3 linked regions of the Gemmatimonas sp. genome follow. The protein of the gene in region 1 interacts with the protein of each later gene in a pairwise test. Links are inferred from orthologs where the notes say so. Each region holds a gene or a part of one and is shown on either strand. Other genes may lie near its edges. The genes, in order: rplL, obgE and dnaE.

Region 1 (2,762 bases):
CGGGTAAGACGATGCGTGTCCTCGTCATCGCGGCGGGTGCCAAGGTGCAGGAAGCGCAGGACGCGGGCGCCGATTACGTCGGCACCGAATACCTCGCCAAGATCAAGGAAGGCTGGTTGGACTTCGACGTGCTGATCGCCACGCCGGACCAGATGGGACAGCTCGGCCAGCTCGGCCGCGTCCTGGGTCCTCGCGGCCTGATGCCGAATCCGAAGGCGGGCACCGTCACGTTCGACGTGGCGAAGGCCGTCAAGGAATCGAAGGGCGGTAAGATCGAGTTCCGCGTCGACAAGGGGGGCAATGTGCACGCCCCGATCGGCAAGGTCTCGTTCGGACCGGAGCAGCTGGCGACCAACCTCGCCGCGCTGATGGATACCATCGTTCGCTCGAAGCCGTCCGCGGCGAAGGGCGTGTACATTCGGAACGTCGCGATCTCGAGCTCCATGGGACCTGGCGTCACCATCGACACCACGCCGTACCGGTAAGAGGGAGACGCAACCATGAAAGCCAAGGCCAAGGCCAAGAAGAGCGACAAGCAGCTCCTTGTTGACAGTCTGAGCGCGAAGCTCGGATCGGCGCAGGCGCTGTTTTACACCGACTTCACCGGTTTGAACGTGAAGCGCATGACGGATCTCCGTCGCCGCCTGAAGAAGGCGGGTGTCGAGTACGTCGTGATCAAGAACACGCTGGCGCTCCGGGCGGTCAACGAGAGCGGGCTGGTGTCCCAGCGTCTGAAGGGCCCGACGGGGGTGGTGGTGGCCAAGGATGGCATCACTGCGGCCAAGGTCCTCTCCGATTTTGCGAAGGAGAACGATCAGCGGCCGTCCGTGAAGGGCGGGATCTATGAGGGCAACGCCGTAGACGAAGCAATGGTCAAGAAGTTGGCCTCGCTCCCGACGCGCGACGAAGCTCTGTCGATCTTCGCTGGCTACCTCAACAGCATCCCGATGATGTTTGCCCTCGCCCTCGACGCCCGCAAGTCGCAGCTCGAAGGCTCCAACTAAGTCCCCAGGCGTTCGCCTGATCACACGCCCCAGGCTCCCTGGGGGGCATTTACGGAGAGTACGACCATGGCTAACACGACCCTGAGCAAGGACGAGATCCTCGACGCGATCGGCGCGATGAGCGTCATCGATCTGTCCGAGCTCATCGAAGCGTTCAAGACGAAGTTCAACGTCACGATCGCCGCAGTTGCGGCGGGCGGCGGCGGTGCGGCGGCCCCGGCGGCCGCAGTGGAAGAGCAGACGGAGTTCGCGGTCATCCTCAAGGAAGCCGGCGGCAAGAAGATCCAGGTCATCAAGGTCGTGCGCGAGCTGACCGGCCTGGGCCTGAAGGAAGCCAAGGACCTGGTGGACGGCGCGCCGAAGGCCGTGAAGGAGAACGTCACGAAGGATGAAGCCGCCGCGATCAAGGCCAAGCTCGAGGCCGAGGGCGCGACCGTCGAAGTCAAGTAAGGCTTCCGACCGTTCTTCGTTTTAACTGCAGTTCCGTCGTTGTAACGCTCCTCCCCGGGGGAGCTGGTCACCGAAAAGTGACCGGCTCCGTCGGGGACGGAGCGCTTTGCGCCCCCGGTATCGCCGGATTCGGTGCACCCCGCACGTGGGTGAGCCCCTAAGGATATGATGAACCAGATCTCGTTCGCGAAGCTCGAGACGGGCATGGATATGCCCCATCTGCTCGACATCCAGACGCGCGCCTTTGAGTCGCTGCTCCAACTGGATGCTGCCTCGCAAGAGCGCGAGGATGTTGGCCTCGAGCGTGTTTTCAAGGACCTGTTCCCGATCTCGGACGTCCACGAGAATTTCTCGTTGGAGTTCGTTCGGTACAGCCTTGGTGAGCCCAAGTACTCTGTCGCCGAGTGTATCGAGCGCGACATGACCTACTCGGCGCCCCTCAAGGCCACGTTGCAGCTGGTCATCTTCGAGGATACCGGGGACGGCAAACGCCCCCGCAATATCATCGAGAAGGAAGTCTATCTCGGCGAGCTTCCGCTCCTGACCGAGCTGGGCACCTTCGTGATCAATGGCGCCGAACGCGTCATTGTCTCACAGTTGCACCGCTCTCCCGGTGTCGTGTTCGAAGAGAGCACGCACCCCAACGGGCAGCGGCTGCTCTCGTCGCGCATTATCCCCTTCCGGGGATCGTGGGTCGAGTTCACCGTGGACATCCACGATGTGATCTACGTCCACATCGACAAGAAGAAGAAGTTCCCGGCCACGGCGCTCCTGCGCGCGTTCGGCTACGGCGAGAACCGGGACATCCTGCGCCTGTTCTTCGCCGAGCGCGAACTCGATCTCACGATGAAGCGTGAGACGCGTATCGAACTCCGTGAGCTGCTCGGTGCCATTATCGCCGAGGACATCACCCTCGAAGGTGAAGTCACGCCCGATGATGCGCCCAAGGCCAAGACCAAGAAGGCCAAGGCCGAGCGCGAGCGCGCTGAGGCGGAGCTGCTGGTGCGTGAGGGAGACGAACTGACCGAAGAAGTACTCAACCGCCTCGTGCGGCAGGGTCTCGACAAGGTCAAGGTCTTCGCGTCGTACACGCAGATCGACCTGCGCGACGAACAGGACGCGATCGACCGCGGCGAGCGCGAAGTGCGCCGCACGCTGGCGCGCGACGTCGTCGATGCCGACACCGGTGAGGTCGTGGCCGAAAAGGGCGCGGTTCTCGTCGATGCCGTCATCAAGCGTATTCGCAAGGCCGACCTTACCAAGGTGCAGGTCTTCGTTGCCTCCGGCCGTGCCGAGTCGACGTTGATC
Region 2 (6,093 bases), on another replicon or contig:
CCGTGAGGCGAGCGAGGTGCGCACCTGCTCGAGCGTGAGCCCGGAGAGTCGCTCGTTGAGCACGATCGTGACCTCGATCAGGGCTTCGTCGGCGATCACGCCCGGTACTTCGACGAACACGGTGCGCACGGCGCCACCCTGCAGCGTGAGCACCATCAGCAGGCGCTCAGACGACATGCGCACGAGCTCGACCTGTCGCAATGTGGCCCGTTCAAACCGAGGGCCGAGGGCGACGCCAAGTTCCTGCGTCAACACGCCGAGGGATTGGGCCGCTCGACGGAGAATCGCTTCGATCGCCGAACCGCCGGCGGAGATGTCGGCATGTAATCGTCGTTGCGCATCGCCAGTAATGGTCTCCACCCGCATCAGCGAGTCGACGTACACGCGGTACGCCTTGTCGGTGGGAACGCGTCCGGCTGACGTGTGCGGGTGAAAGAGAAAGCCTTTCTCTTCGAGATCGCTCATCGTGTTGCGGATGGTCGCCGGAGAGATGCCCAAGCCGAAGCGACGCGATAGCGTGCGCGAACCCGCGGGCTCGGCCGTTGCCACGTAGCTATGGATCACCGCTTCCAGTACCTGACGCTCCCGCTCGGAGAGCTCCCCGCTAATAGCCATAAGTGTAACGCTACGAACGACTTCGAAGTGCTGTCAAGTCGACGGCCAGGGCATCGAGCCGAAGCCATCCGGAGGCGGTGCACCGGATCCGAGATCCGGCAGTCCCATGAACAGACTCGATCCACCCCTGCCGACGCCACGTGGCGACGCGGGCTTCCTCACCTTCCCGAAGCTCCAGTCCGTCGATCGTGCGTAACCCAAGGTACACCATCTCGGCCTCACGGTTCTGTCTGGTGAGCGTTTCCGCTCCCTCCATCGGGTCGATTCCAGCGGACAACGCCGACTCCCATGCCGTCAATGCCGCGTGGTTCCAGCGACGCGCCGATCCGTCAAAGCCGTGCGCCGATGGCCCGATGCCCAGATACGGCACGTTCTGCCAATACGCACTGTTGTGTCGCGCGCGTCGGCCGGGCCGGGCGAAATTCGACACCTCGTAGTGCTCGAAGCCGGCGGACCGCAGTCGCTCGTGCGACTCGAGGAACTGCCGCTCGTAGAGATCTTCGGGCGCTTCCTCGACCTCACCACGGGCCTGCCATCGCCCGAGCGGCGTGTGCGGTTCGATGGTGAGACCGTACAGCGAAATGTGATCGGGAGCGAGTGCGAGAAGTCGCGTGACATCGCCGCTCCAGTCCCGCTCCAGCGTATCCGGCGCCGCGAAGATGAGGTCGAGCGACATCGCATCAATGCCGCCGGCGCGGAGGGTGTCAACCGCGCGCACGGCGGCATCCGCGTCATGCACGCGATGCATCCACGACAGCACCCGATCATCGAAGCTTTGGACACCTAAGCTCACCCGATTCACACCCGCCCGACACCACGCTGCCACGGCGTCGGCCGACACGTCTTCCGGGTTCGCTTCGAGCGTGACCTCGGCGTCCGCGTCCAGTCGAATGTGCTCGTGCAGTACATCGAACAAGCGCTCGATGCCCTCGCCGCCCAATCGCGACGGCGTGCCTCCACCGAGATACAGCGTGCTCAACACGTCACACGACTCTGCGGTACCGCGAAGGCGAAGCTCGGCGCCGACCGAATCGGCGAACGCACGCCACGGCACCCGCTTGCGCACGGCGATCGCGAAATCACAATAGCTGCAGCGCCGCGCACAGAACGGTACGTGCAAGTACAGATGCCGATAGCCCACGGGTGAAGCCGCCGAAGCGCTCACGATACGCCGATGGACGGATGCACCTGCCCCGATGGCCCGAAGTGCACGAGTCCATCGATTTCGAGCGCACTCAGCACAGCGGCCGCTTCACGAGGGCGCAACTGAGCGTGCGCCGCAACCTGCTCGATGTCGCGCGCGCCGCGTTGCACGGCGTCCCAGCACCGCGCTGCATCGCCATCGAGGGCCATGTGGGTGGAGATCGACCGATCGACGCGAAGCAAGGCCAACACGTCGTCCACGGCCAGAATCGGCTCGGCGTGCATCTTCAGCAGCGCATTGCTGCCGAGCGACGAGACCTGATCGATGGCGTTCGGTACGCAGGCGACCGTTCGATTCAATTCGAGCGCGTGATCGGCGGTGATCAGCGCGCCGCTCCCTGTACCAGCTTCGACAACGACGGTGAGGTCGGCCAGCGCCGCAATGATGCGATTCCGTCGGGGGAAGGTGCCACCGTGTCCAGTGTCACCCGGCCTCTGCTCGGTCAGCAACAGCCCATCACGCGCGATGCGTTCCTGCAGGGTGCGATGCGAACGCGGGTAATGCACGTCGAGACCCGTGCCGAGAACCGCCACGGTACGCCCGCCCGCTGCCAGCGCCGCCTCATGCGCCGCGCCGTCAATGCCGCGAGCCAATCCGCTCACGATCGTCACACCGGCGCGGGCGCAGGCGGTGGCGATGGCGCGCGCCACGCGCAGTCCGTATGCCGACGCCGCGCGGGTGCCCACGATCGCCACGGCCGGCGGATTCGCGCTAACCAGTGTGCCCTGCGCGTAGATCACCGGAGGCGAGTCGGCGAGTTCGAGGAGTCGCGACGGGTAGCGCTCGGTTCCGGCCACGAGCGCCTCCCCGCCGATGCGACGCAGGTCCGCCAGAATGCGGTCGGCCGTACCCAATGCGTCGTCGCGTCGCGCCGCAGCGACCGACGCCAGCGCGCGCGCCGCGTCGCCATGAAGCGACAGGAGTCGCGCTACGCCAACGTCGCCGAGTCCGGCGACCTGACGCAGCGCGATCACCTCGCGCGCGTCCACCACCTCTTCAGGGAAGAAACTGCGCGTCACGTGCCGGCTTCTCGGCTTCCACGCGCATGGCGAGCAGCTCACGCCACCACGCGTCGAGCACGACATCGAGCCCCATACGTCCGGCCGCGCTGATCGCGTACTTGCCGAACGCACCAGGCGCTTCGATGTCCGGCACGTAGTGTTCGCCCAGCAGATCGAGCTTCGTGAAGACGACGCAATACGGCTTCGCGGCGAGTTCGGTGGAGTACGAGGAGATCTCGTGACGCAGCTGATCGAGTTCCGCCTGCCAGTCTTCCGCGTCGATGGGGATCATGAACGCGAGCATGCGCGTACGCTCGATGTGTCGCAGGAACCGAAGGCCAAGTCCCTTGCCTTCGGACGCGCCTTCGATGATTCCCGGAATATCGGCCACCACGAACGAGCGGTGATCGCTGAGCGGGACGACGCCGAGGTTCGGCGACAACGTCGTGAACGGATAGTCAGCGATCTTCGGGCGCGCCGCCGAAATAACCGAGAGAAGCGTGCTCTTGCCCGCATTCGGCTGTCCGACGAGACCGATATCGGCGATCAGCTTGAGTTCGAGTTCGAGCGTGCGGGCTGTTCCTTCCTCACCCGGCTGCCACTCGCGCGGCGACTGGTGCGTGGGCGTCACGAAGAAGGAGTTGCCCTTGCCCCCCCGACCGCCCTTTGCCACGAGAATGGTGTGTCCATCCTCCATGACTTCACCGAGAAACTCCTGCGTCTCGGCGTCGCGCACGACCGTGCCGGGAGGCACCGGCAACACGATGTCCTCGCCCGAGCGGCCGGTCCGGTTCGACCCTTCGCCGTGCTGTCCGCGTTCGGCCTTCCAGGCATCGCGGTACGTGTAGTCGAGGAGCGTGGTCAGGTTCCGGTCGCCGCGTACGATCACGTCGCCGCCACGTCCGCCGTCGCCGCCATCAGGGCCACCCATCGGCGCGAATTTCTCGCGGCGAAACGACGTCTGTCCCGAACCACCGGTTCCTGCTTCGACCTTCACGAGTACGCGATCTACGAACATGAATCACTTCCGAAACGAGAGAGGCAGCCGGCCACGGGGGCGCCGCCAAAAAACCTTCGAGTACACTGCGTGCTGATGGTGCTGCCGTACTGCTGAAATGCCGAACTACTTCCCCTGCACTCGCGCCCACAGACCGAGATAGCGACGCATGTCGTCGTCGCTGATCAATGGCGAGACCACCCGCAACGCGGCCGTCACGACACCCGCCGACGCTCCCGCGTTCAGCGCACCGTGCAGATGCGAATGCAGCTGCCGGTCTTGTCGTGCAATCGCGCACGCGGCGACCACACACAATTCTCGTCGTGCCAGATCGAGCAACGGCCGGCCGAGCACTTTGCCGTATCCCTCCGTGATCATCCACCGATCCAACGCCGGATGGAGTCCACGAATGTTCACACGCAACCGATCGTAAAATTCGCCGTACACCGTGGCGCACGTCGCCTCGCCTCGCGCCACAAAGTCCAGCTCCTCAGCTTCTCGGTCGTCGGCCGGCGATGGTGCGAGGCGACCGGAGATCCGCCGCCAATCTCGCGCCGCGTTGAGCGCGCGCGGAAACCCGGCGAACAGGTACGTCTGAAGAATGACTTCCTCGACCCAGATCGGATTGACGACGTCATTCACCCCCGACAGTTCCGCACGAACCTCCGCCTCGCTGCCGCCGGCCAGCACCGCCGCAAGCCGAACGAGCGCCGCCGTCTCCGCATCGAGTGCATCGAGTGTAACGGACACGTGGCCGCGGGCTGTCATCGAACCAACGCCCACGGTGTCATGCGTACGCGCGCCTGCCTCGCCCATGCGCGGCTCGCCGTCATACGGCGTCATTGCGTACAGGCGCGCCGAGCGACGCCACACTCACGAACACTTCGCCGACCTGTTCGCCACGCGTGTTGCGCACGGCCCGAACGGCCGCGTCGCGCAAGCTCTCCGGCAACGGCGATGGCAATCCGCCGTACTCCGCCAGCATCGCCAGCACGGCGACGAACTGCGCCCGCTGCGAGCCGTCCTCGACCTTGAGTGCGAAACCGATACCGCGGTCGATGATCGCAAACGTGTGCACACCTTCCGCGCCGACTTTGCACAACACGTTTCCGCCGATCGCCTCCATGAGGCGTGTATCGAACCGATCGCTGCCGCCCACGAGGAACGGATGCGTCGTCATGGCATGCACTATACGCCGGCTCGTCTCGTCTCCGTGAGTCGACGCGTGGGCGAGTCGTGCGTACGAGAGCGCCATATTCGCCAGCGGGAGCGAGAAGACTGTCACGCCGCAACCGTCGACCGCAACACGGACCTGCTCCGGCGTCATGCCCGCCCACGTGGCAACGGTCTCGTGTGCCGCCCGCTGTACCGCATGCGACGCCTGCTCGTAGCCGGTGGTGGGCTCGCCGAGAAGCACTGCCCGCGCCAGCATGGCCGCGTGTTTTCCCGAGCAGTTGTTGTGGAGGCGCGTGACCCGATCGCCCGACTCGCGAAGCAGCCGTGCGCCGCGCGACGCCAGCGGCTCATGGGCCCCACAGGCGAGGTCGCCTTCCTCGAGACCGATTCCGGCGAGCATCGACTCGGCCAGTGCCACATGCTCCGGTTCGCCACCGTGGGATGCGCAGGCCAAGGCCAACTGGCTCGAGCCCCAGCCCAGACGTTCCAGGCCGCCCGCCCGCACCAGCGGCATCACCTGAAAGGGCTTGGCACACGAACGCCACCACGTCTCCGTGTGCGGATTGCGCACGCCCTCCAGCAGCGTCCCGTTGGCGTCCACGACGGCAGCATGGACACGGTGACGCGATTCGACCGTACCGCCGCGCGTCACCACCACATCGAAGCGGCGCTCCCGGAGCGCCGGGGCGAATACCATCGGCGTCGCCGATGCGAACGGCCCCTGTACGGACGCGCCATCCGGCTCGGCGTGCGGCGCACCAGCGCCTGAGAATATCGATCGAGTCTCGCTCACCCCTGAAAGATAACCGGGGCGAGGGAGGCGAGTCGGCTCAGACGACCATTCGACCTCGGTCAGCGCTCCGTGGAGGCCTGGGCGCGGGGTGACGCGAGCAGGACGCCGGCCAGAACGAGCGCCCCTCCCACGACCGTGCCGATGCCCGGAACCTCGGCGATGCCCGGGAGGAGGGCGGCCAGGATCGTGGCACCGATCGGCTCACCTAGCGTCGTGAGATTCACCACAAATGCCGGCAGGTGGCCGAGCGCCCAGTTCATACCGGTGTGTCCGAGTAGCATGGGGCCGATGGCAAGTCCCGCAAAGA
Region 3 (8,672 bases), on another replicon or contig:
GAGATGCTCAAGGAGCTCACGCTCGACGAAATGCTGGCGATATACCGTGATCGCTTCGCTGATCTGGGGGATTTCACGTTCCTGTTCGTTGGCAACGTGGATCTGGCCGTGTTGAAGCCGTTGGTGGAACAGTGGCTCGCCCCGCTGCCGGCGGCCGGTCGCAAGGAGACGTTCAAGGATGTCGGCCCCAAGCTGTTCACCGGCCAGATCGACAAGACGGTACGCAAAGGCATCGCGCCGCAGAGCCAGACGGCCATCTTGATGGCCGGCGCCGCCCCGTGGAGCCGCGAGGACTCGTACTTGCTGTCGTCGGTTGGTGAAGTGCTCGAAATGCGCCTGCTGGAACGTTTGCGCGAATCACTGGGCGGCACGTACTCGGTATCGGTAAGCGCGCAGTACTCACGCCATCCGCGACAAGAGTGGCAGTTGGTGATCGGCTACGGCTCGGCGCCGGACAAGGCGGAGTCGATGTTCGCCGCCGTGAGGCAGGAGCTCGATTCCCTGCGTCGCGTGCCGCCGAGTGCAGCGGAAGTGGAACGGGTGCGCGAGCAGCAGCGCCGTGAGCTCGAAGTGGCGCGCAAACAGAACGGGTACTGGCTCAGCACCATCCGCGCGCGACTCGAGAACGGGGATGATCTCGGCACCATCGGCAACGAAGATCCGATGATCGCCGGCCTCACCGCTGAGAAGCTGGCCGCGGCGGCCAAGAAGTACCTCACGGAAGCGAACCGTGCGCGGTTCGTGCTGCTACCCGAGAGCAAGTAGCGCCACGAATGCTCAGCGATCCTTGCGACTCACAGAATCCTTGTGGGTCGCAATGATGCGCTGAATGGCCCGTTTCAAGTCACGCCCCTCGGCCACGTACACCGAATCGAAGCGATCGAGGCGCTCGGCGTACACGCGGCGCGAGAGCAGCACCGCGTTGTTCAGTTTCACCTTCTGCGACCATCCGTCGGGATAGGTGCGAAGCAGTGGGCCGATGCTGTCCACGAGTCGGATCCGCGCGCGCGCATAGACGCGGTCACGCGCCGTGATGCGCGCCGTGCTCGCCGAGTCGGGCAGCGCGGCGAAGACCTGCTCGATCTCGTTCGACGTGCGTTCCCAGAACGCGCCCAGCAACAGATCGTCGTGCCACTCGTCTTCCGCGCGACGCAGCGACGCCGAATCGCCGCGCGCCCGGAAGAAGTGTTCGACGCCGCGGCCACCCACGAAGGTGGCGAAGGACTCGTTGAAGGACACCTGCCCCTTGGCGAAGAAAGTGTTGTGCAGCAGCTCATGAATGATCGTGTTGACGAGCGTCACCGAATCCGCTTTGACGGTGGTGCTCACGAGTGGATCATTGAACCAGCCAAGCGTGCTGAAGGCCGCTGAGGGCCCGACGCTCACGTCGAAGCCCTGATCTCGCAGTGATTCCGCGGTACGTAGCGCCCCCGGGAAATCGAAGAAGCCTTTGTACGGAAAGCGCCCCACCACGGGAAACCACCAGGTTTTCCGCTCCAGCCGGTCGCGATAGGCGGCGCTGACGACGAGCACCAGCGTATCGCGGTCAAGCCGCGAGAAGGCGGTGAAGCTCTTGCGGGCCTTGAGATCGAGTGAGTCGATCGCGAAGCGACGCGCCTCCTGCACGAGACTGAGCTTCGCGCGCAACACGGGATCGGTGGCGGAGTCCGCCACCAGGCGCGCGATGGGCTGACGCCGCGACAGGATCCGCGCCTCCTCGTAGGCGGCGCGGGAGATGTAGCACCCGGTCGGGGTAATGCCGAGGACGACGGCCAGCAACACGGCGGTCGCGCCGGAGATGCGGCGCAACGATCGCCACGAGATCCGCCCATGCGGCATCCTTCGCTGCGGCATCCGACCGCGGTTGTCAATCCCGTGTTGCTGGTCGCCCTGCCCGGCTATCATTCTCGGTCCATGTCGTTCGTTCATCTGCACTGCCACTCCGAGTATTCGCTCCTCGACGGCGCGAATCGTATCGATGATCTGATCAAACGCGCACAGCATTACGAAATGCCGGCGCTGGCGATCACCGATCACGGTAACATGCATGCTGCCTGGGATTTCCAGGAGAAAGCGCGCAAGGCGGGCGTGAAGCCCATCATGGGGATGGAAGCCTACGTGGCGCCGGGTGACCGCCGCACGCGCGGACGTCCCGGGCCGGGTCAGAAGCCGTACTATCACCTGGTGCTGCTGGCCCGCGATCTCGTGGGCTACAAGAATCTGGTCAAGTTGTCGTCGTTGGGGTACACCGAAGGCTTCTACACGAAGCCGCGAATCGACCGCGAATTGCTGGCCAAGTACTCCGAGGGACTGATCGTCTCGTCGGCGTGCCTGGCCGGTGAAGTGGCCGGTCACCTCATGGAAGACCGCATGGACGCGGCGCGTGAAGCCGCCGCGTGGTATGCCGAGCTGTTCAAGGACCGCTACTACCTCGAAGTCCAGGCGCACACCAGCGAGGGCCAGGCGAAGCTCAACGCCAAGATCCTGTCGCTGGGCGACGAGCTGGGGCTGCCCGTCATTGCCACGAACGACGCGCACTTCCTGAAGCACGAAGATCACGACGCGCACGACGTGCTGCTGTGCATCGGCCTCGGCAAGGATCGCAACGACCGCGATCGCATGAAGTACGACGACGGGTTGTACTTCAAACCGCCCAACGAGATCCGCCCGTTCTTCCCGGGCCGCGAAGATGTGCTCACGAACACGCTGGCGATCGCCGATTCGGTGGACGTGCAGTTTGCGAAGCAGTACTACGTGCCGTCGTTCCCGCTGCCGCCCGGCGTCGAGACCGAGAACGAGTACCTCGTGCGACTCTCCACCGATGGCGCGAAGGAACGCTACGGCGATCCGCTGCCGGTGCACGTGCAGGAGCGCCTGGACTACGAGCTCGGGGTCATCACCAAGACCGGCTATGCCGGCTACTTCCTGATCACCGCCGACTTCATCAAGGCGGCGCGCGACCGCGGCATTCCGGTGGGGCCCGGTCGTGGCTCGGCGGCCGGCTCGCTCGTGGCGTATGCGACGCGCATCACCGACGTCTGCCCGCTTGAGTTCGACCTGCTCTTCGAACGCTTTCTGAATCCCGAACGCGTCTCGATGCCCGACGTCGACGTCGACTTCTGTTTCGAGCGACGCGGCGAAGTCATCGAGTATGTGCGGCAGAAGTACGGTAAGGATTCGGTCGGACAGATCGTCACGTTCGGAACGATGAAGTCGCGGGCGGCGGTGAAGGACGTCGGGCGGACGCTCGGCTTCACCCCCGGCGAAACCGACGCGCTGGCGAAGCTGATTCCGAACGCGCCGAACTTTTCGCTGACGGTGAAGGAAGCGATCGAGCAAGTGCCGGAGGTGAAGGCGTTCTACCAGAACGAGCCTCGCTACAAGCAATTGCTGGATTTCGCGATTTCGCTGGAAGGCCTCTCGCGTCACACCGGCGTGCATGCGGCCGGTGTGGTGATCGCGCCGGGCCCGCTGGACGAGTTCGTCCCGGTCTGCACGCAGGCGTCAAAAGGCTCCGGCGCCGGCGACGACGAGCGGGTGATCGTGACGCAGTACGACATGAACGCGCTGGAAAAGGCGGGCATGCTCAAGATGGACTTCTTGGGGCTCACCACGCTGACGGTGATCAGCGACACGCTGGCCAGCATCAAGCAGCGCAGTGGCGTGTCGGTGGTGCTCGAAGAGCGCGGCTTCACCGACGAGAAAACGTATCAGTTGCTGCGCGCCGGCCGCACCGGCGGCGTGTTTCAGTTCGAATCGCCGCTCGCCACCGACGTGCTCAAGCGCATGCGTTGCGACCGATTCGACGACTTGGTCGCGTCGAACGCGCTGCTGCGCCCGGGTCCGCTCGACGCCGGCATGCACAACGTGTACATCCGGCGGAAGCGTGGCGAAGAGCCCACGGTGTACGCGCTGCCCGAGCTGGAGCCGATTCTCTCGAACACGTACGGCGTCATCACCTATCAGGAACAGGTGATGCGCTTGGCGCAGGTGTTGGCGGGCATCTCGCTGGCCGAAGCGGACGTGCTGCGAAAGGCCGTGGGCAAGAAAGATTCCGAGCTGATCAAGAAGGAGCTCGGGAAGTTCGTGACCAAGGCCGTCGCGAAGGGCTACGATCCGAAGATCATCGATGAGCTCTCGGGCCAGATCGAGACGTTCGGGCGTTATGGATTTAACAAGTGTCTGGTCGGTGACACGGAAATCTACGACGCGTCAACCGGACGTGTGGTGCGTATCGCTGATCTTTACGAAAAACGAGACGTGCTGGGAAGCGTCGCGACGTGCGATGTCAACACGCTTCGCCTCGATCACGGACGCGTGATCGATGTCATGGACAACGGCATTAAGGCGGTGTTCCGACTGCGCACGGAGTCGGGCCGTGAGATCGTCGCCACCGGCAATCATCCGCTGCTGCAGATCGACGGGTGGCGCAATCTCGAGTCGATTGTGGTGGGTGAGCACATCGCCGTGCCACGTGCATTGCCTTCGGGACCACGGACATCGTGGGAGCGTCATGAGGTGATTGCGCTGGGTCACCTCCTCGCTGAAGGGAATCTGGGGCATCCCAGTGGCGTGTACTACTACAATCAGGACGAAGCAGCGGTCACGGATTTTATCTCGGCCGCAGAGGGCTTTTCCAATGTCCGCTGCACGCGCACCACGCATAAAGGAACCGCATCCGTCTACACCGGTCGAATCGACCGGAAGTTACCAAACGGGATTTTCGAATGGGCCCGCGGCCTTGAGCTGCTGGGTAAGACGGCGACGCACAAGGAAGTACCGGCGAGCGCTTTCACCCTGTGCGACGAACAGCTAGGGCTGCTGCTGGGGCGCATGTGGGATGGAGACGGACACGTCAACCCACGCGACGCGACGGCGTACTACGCGACCTCGTCGAAGCGACTGGCTCAGCAGGTGCAGCATCTGCTCCTCCGCCTGGGGATCCTTGGTCGCGTTCGCTCCGTCATCTTCCCCTACCGTGGCGGTGAGCGCATCGGCTATCAGGTGTTCGTGACGGGCGTTGAGAATCTGCGCCCCTTCGCCGAACGCGTGGCTTGTCATCTCGTTGCGCCAGCAAAGCGTGCCGCGATAGCCGCCATGCCGTTGACGGCTGTACCCGCTTCCTCCAAGGATCTGGTACCCGTTAGCGCCGTACGCGCTCTGGCGCGAGCCGCCAAGGATCGGCGTGGCGACCGGTGGTCCGACGTGGAGCGTGGTGCAGATGTGTCATCACGCGACCTGTATCCGACCGGGACCAACCCCAACAATATCGGCTTCACGCGCGGCGTGGTGAATCGCCTCGCGGCGTACTTCGGCGACGCCGAGCTGGATCGACTCGGGTCGAACGACGTGCTGTGGGATCGGGTGATAGCAATCGAACCTGCGGGCGAGCAGCGCACGTACGACCTCGAAATTGCCGAGACGCACAATTTCGTGGCGAACGATGTCATCGTTCACAATAGCCACAGCGTCGCCTACTCCGTCGTCGCGTACCACACGGCCTTCCTGAAAGCGCATCACCCGGCCGAGTTCATGGCCGCGTTGTTGTCGTCGAACATCGGGAAGACCGAAGAAGTCATCAAGTACATCGCCGAAGCGCGCGAAATGCAGATCGAAGTGCTCGCGCCCGACGTCAACGAGTCGGGGTGGCGCTTCACGGTCGTGGGCGACAAGCGGGTGCGTTTCGGGCTGGGCGCCATCCGGAACGTGGGCCGCGGGGCGATCGACTCGCTGATCGCGGCACGGAATGAAGGGCCGTTCACGTCACTATACGATCTCTGCTCGCGGGTCGATCTGCGCGTGTGTAACAAGCGGGTGTTCGAAGCGCTGATTGCGGCGGGCGCGTGCGACGGGTTGGGCGGCCACCGGGCGCAGCTGCTGGCGGCGCTCGATCACGCCATCAACGAGGCGTCGCTTCGTCAGGAAGAGGCGGCCAAAGGTCAGGTGTCGCTGTTCGGCGACCTGCTCGGCGATGCGGACGACGCGCCGGGCTCGAATAGCGCGGGATCGCCTCCGCCGCTCCCATCAGTCCCGGTGTGGAGTGAAAGCGAGCGGCTCACCCGAGAGAAGGAGCTGCTGGGCTTCTACATTTCCGGCCATCCGCTGGAGCCCTACCGAACAGAGTGCGAACTCTTCGCCAGCAGCACCGTGGCACAGCTCGGCAACTGGACGGGAGATGCGGTCACGATTGGTGTAGTCATCACGGCAATCAAGAAGCAGATTTCCAAACGGTCGGGCGCTGAGTTCGCCCGGTTGACAGTTGAGGATTTTTCCGGATCTTCCGAAGTGCTGGTCTTCCCGGAGGCGTGGGCGGTCATCGCCGAACGTGTCCGGCCCGATGTACCGCTCCTGCTCAAGGGCGGTTATTCGCGGAAGGATCAGGGCGTCGAGAATGCCACGTTCATCGTCGACACGGTCACACGCTTCGCGGAAGTGCGGGCCAACGGTGAGCTGGCGGTTGCAATCGACCTGAGTCGGGAGCTGGATCTGGCTCCCGGCGTGATGGACGACGTGCGGGCGAGTGTCGAGGCACACGAAGGCTCGGCTCCGCTCGAACTGCGGTGGGACGATGGAACCGGGCGCACCATTCGCTTTCGGTCGAAATCCCTTACCGTGGCCGCGTCGCCCGCCATCTTATCCGATCTTCGCGCGCTGCTCGGCGCTGATCGTGTGCGCCTCGTGCGCGCCGGCAGCTAACGAGCGCGGCGTCCCTTTTCCAGGATTGTCATGGCTGCTGCCCCGGTTCTCGAGTTCGAGCGTCCTCTGGCGGAGCTCGAAAAGCAGATCGAGGAGCTGAAGCGACTCGCGTCCGAGAGTTCGCTCAACGTCACGCAAGAGTTGGAGCCGCTGCAGAAGAAGCTCAGCGAGCTGCGTGTCGAGATTTATCAGAAGCTGACGCCGTTGCAGCGCGTGCAGGTGGCTCGCATTTCGCGCCGTCCCTTCACGTCGGACTACATCCGGCTCGCCTTCACCGATTTCCTCGAGTTGCACGGCGATCGGCTGTTCCGCGAAGACGCGGCGATCCTCGCGGGCTGGGCCCGTCTCGAGGGTGAGACCGTGATGCTGATCGGACACGAGCGCGGCCGCGATACCAAGGAGAATCTGCGCCGCAACTTCGGCATGCCCCATCCCGAGGGGTACCGGAAGGCGCTGCGGCTCATGAAGCTGGCCGAGAAGTTCCAGGTGCCGGTGCTCACCTTCATCGACACGCCGGGGGCGTGGCCGGGGTTGGGTGCCGAGGAGCGCGGACAGAGCGAAGCGATCGCCCGCAACCTGCTCGAGATGAGCAATCTGCAGGTGCCGATCATCGCCACCGTGATCGGCGAAGGCGGCTCCGGCGGTGCGCTGGCGCTCGGCGTCGCCGATCGTGTGCTGATGCTCGAGAATTCCGTGTACTCCACGATCTCCGTGGAAGGTTGCGCGGCCATTCTCTGGAAAGACGGCAAAAGCCCGGAGATGCGCGAGAAGGCGGCTACCGCCCTTCGCGTGACGGCCCCCGATCTGATCGAGCTACGGGTGATCGACGAGATCGTACCCGAGCCGGTCGGCGGCGCTCACTCGGACCACGCCACGACCGCCAACAACCTTCGAGACAGCCTGGTGCGGAACCTCGAAGAGCTGCGCCGCCTGAAGCCGGACAAGCTCGTGCGTCGCCGACGTGAGAAGTTCCTGCGCATGGGACAGTTCACCGAGTAGCTTTCACGCCGTGGCGCATCTGATCGAAGTCGCGTTCCGCGGCAACCGGAAGGAATTCTTCAGCTGGACAGGCGAGACGGCACCCCCACTCAAGGCGGGGGTGATCGTCGAGGCTGACCGTGGTGAGGATTTTGGTCGTGTGCACTCCACCGGTGAGCTGGCCGAGGTCCGTTGCAACGGCTGCGCACACGGTTGCGGCACCAATCCGCCGCCGCGGGCGGCGCTTCGGCTCGCCACGAAAGCTGATGAACAGCTCGACCGCGAGTTGACCGCGGAGAATGAAGACGCGCGTCGCAAGTCGATGGAGCGCGTGAAGGCGAACCATCTCGTGATGAAGCTGACCGACGCCGAATGGCAGTGGGACCGGCGCAAGCTCACCATCTTCTTCACGGCCGAGCGTCGCGTCGACTTTCGCGGCCTCGTGCGCGATCTCGCCGCGCTGTTTCGCACGCGCATCGAGCTGAAGCAGATCGGCGTGCGCGATGAAGCCAAGCGACTGTCGGGAGTGGGCCGCTGCGGGCGCGAGTACTGCTCGGCGTCGTGGCTTCCCGATCTCCGTCCCGTCAATCTCGGCGTCGCCAAGGACCAGAAGCTGTCGCTCAACCCGCAGCAGATCTCCGGTGCCTGCGGACGACTGATGTGTTGTTTGCGCTACGAGCACGAGTTCTACGTGCTGAGTCGTCGCAAATTTCCGAAGGAAGGGAAGATCCTCACGACGTCGCTGGGCGAGGAGAAGGTGATCGCCTGCGACATCTTCAACGAGCGCATCACGCTGCGCACCGCCGAAGGCGATAGTCGGGTGATTGCCTTGGCCGATCTGCGGAGCGAGTTGGACGGACTCGATCAGCCGACCGATCATGCGCACGACGACGTGCCGTCGCATACGGCCGAGTATCCGGTGGATGCGGCGTTGCATGCGATGCTCGATACGGTCGAGACCGAGATTGCGCCGCTGGCCGCATCGATGGCGGTGATCA

Evidence for each region.
Region 2: the proteins of rplL (region 1) and obgE interact in binary tests that used the Escherichia coli proteins (3 or more experiments, as listed by UniProt). The link is inferred for Gemmatimonas sp. from one-to-one orthologs.
Region 3: the proteins of rplL (region 1) and dnaE interact in binary tests that used the Escherichia coli proteins (3 or more experiments, as listed by UniProt). The link is inferred for Gemmatimonas sp. from one-to-one orthologs.

Annotation. Positions count from the first base shown.
Region 1 is NZ_JANPLK010000072.1:55,177-57,938, forward strand. It holds rplL (50S ribosomal protein L7/L12), read left to right. Parts: upstream 1-1,070; coding sequence 1,071-1,454; downstream 1,455-2,762. Other genes in the region: rplA (50S ribosomal protein L1), read left to right, coding at 1-485; rplJ (50S ribosomal protein L10), read left to right, coding at 501-1,004; rpoB (DNA-directed RNA polymerase subunit beta), read left to right, coding at 1,623-2,762. UniProt on the Escherichia coli protein: The binding site for several of the GTPase factors involved in protein synthesis (IF-2, EF-Tu, EF-G and RF3). Is thus essential for accurate translation.
Region 2 is NZ_JANPLK010000043.1:69,808-75,900, forward strand. The notes cover bases 1,828-4,654. They hold obgE (GTPase ObgE), read right to left. Parts: upstream 3,839-4,654; coding sequence 2,816-3,838; downstream 1,828-2,815. Other genes in these bases: dprA (DNA-processing protein DprA), read right to left, coding at 1,828-2,838; RMP10_RS11520 (carboxymuconolactone decarboxylase family protein), read right to left, coding at 3,944-4,654; RMP10_RS11525 (asparaginase), read right to left, coding at 4,647-4,654. Outside these bases: heat-inducible transcriptional repressor HrcA, read right to left, coding at 1-615; radical SAM family heme chaperone HemW, read right to left, coding at 626-1,780; more of dprA, read right to left, coding at 1,777-1,827; more of RMP10_RS11520, read right to left, coding at 4,655-4,660; more of RMP10_RS11525, read right to left, coding at 4,655-5,786; RMP10_RS11530 (DMT family transporter), read right to left, coding at 5,846-6,093. UniProt on the Escherichia coli protein: An essential GTPase which binds GTP, GDP and possibly (p)ppGpp with moderate affinity, with high nucleotide exchange rates and a fairly low GTP hydrolysis rate.
Region 3 is NZ_JANPLK010000027.1:111,762-120,433, forward strand. Bases 1,491-6,896 are described here. They hold dnaE (DNA polymerase III subunit alpha), read left to right. Parts: upstream 1,491-1,830; coding sequence 1,831-6,696; downstream 6,697-6,896. Other genes in these bases: RMP10_RS07975 (aminopeptidase), read right to left, coding at 1,491-1,809; RMP10_RS07985 (acetyl-CoA carboxylase carboxyltransferase subunit alpha), read left to right, coding at 6,727-6,896. Also shown: RMP10_RS07970 (insulinase family protein), read left to right, coding at 1-765; more of RMP10_RS07975, read right to left, coding at 778-1,490; more of RMP10_RS07985, read left to right, coding at 6,897-7,695; regulatory iron-sulfur-containing complex subunit RicT, read left to right, coding at 7,706-8,672. UniProt on the Escherichia coli protein: DNA polymerase III is a complex, multichain enzyme responsible for most of the replicative synthesis in bacteria. This DNA polymerase also exhibits 3' to 5' exonuclease activity. The alpha chain is the DNA polymerase catalytic subunit.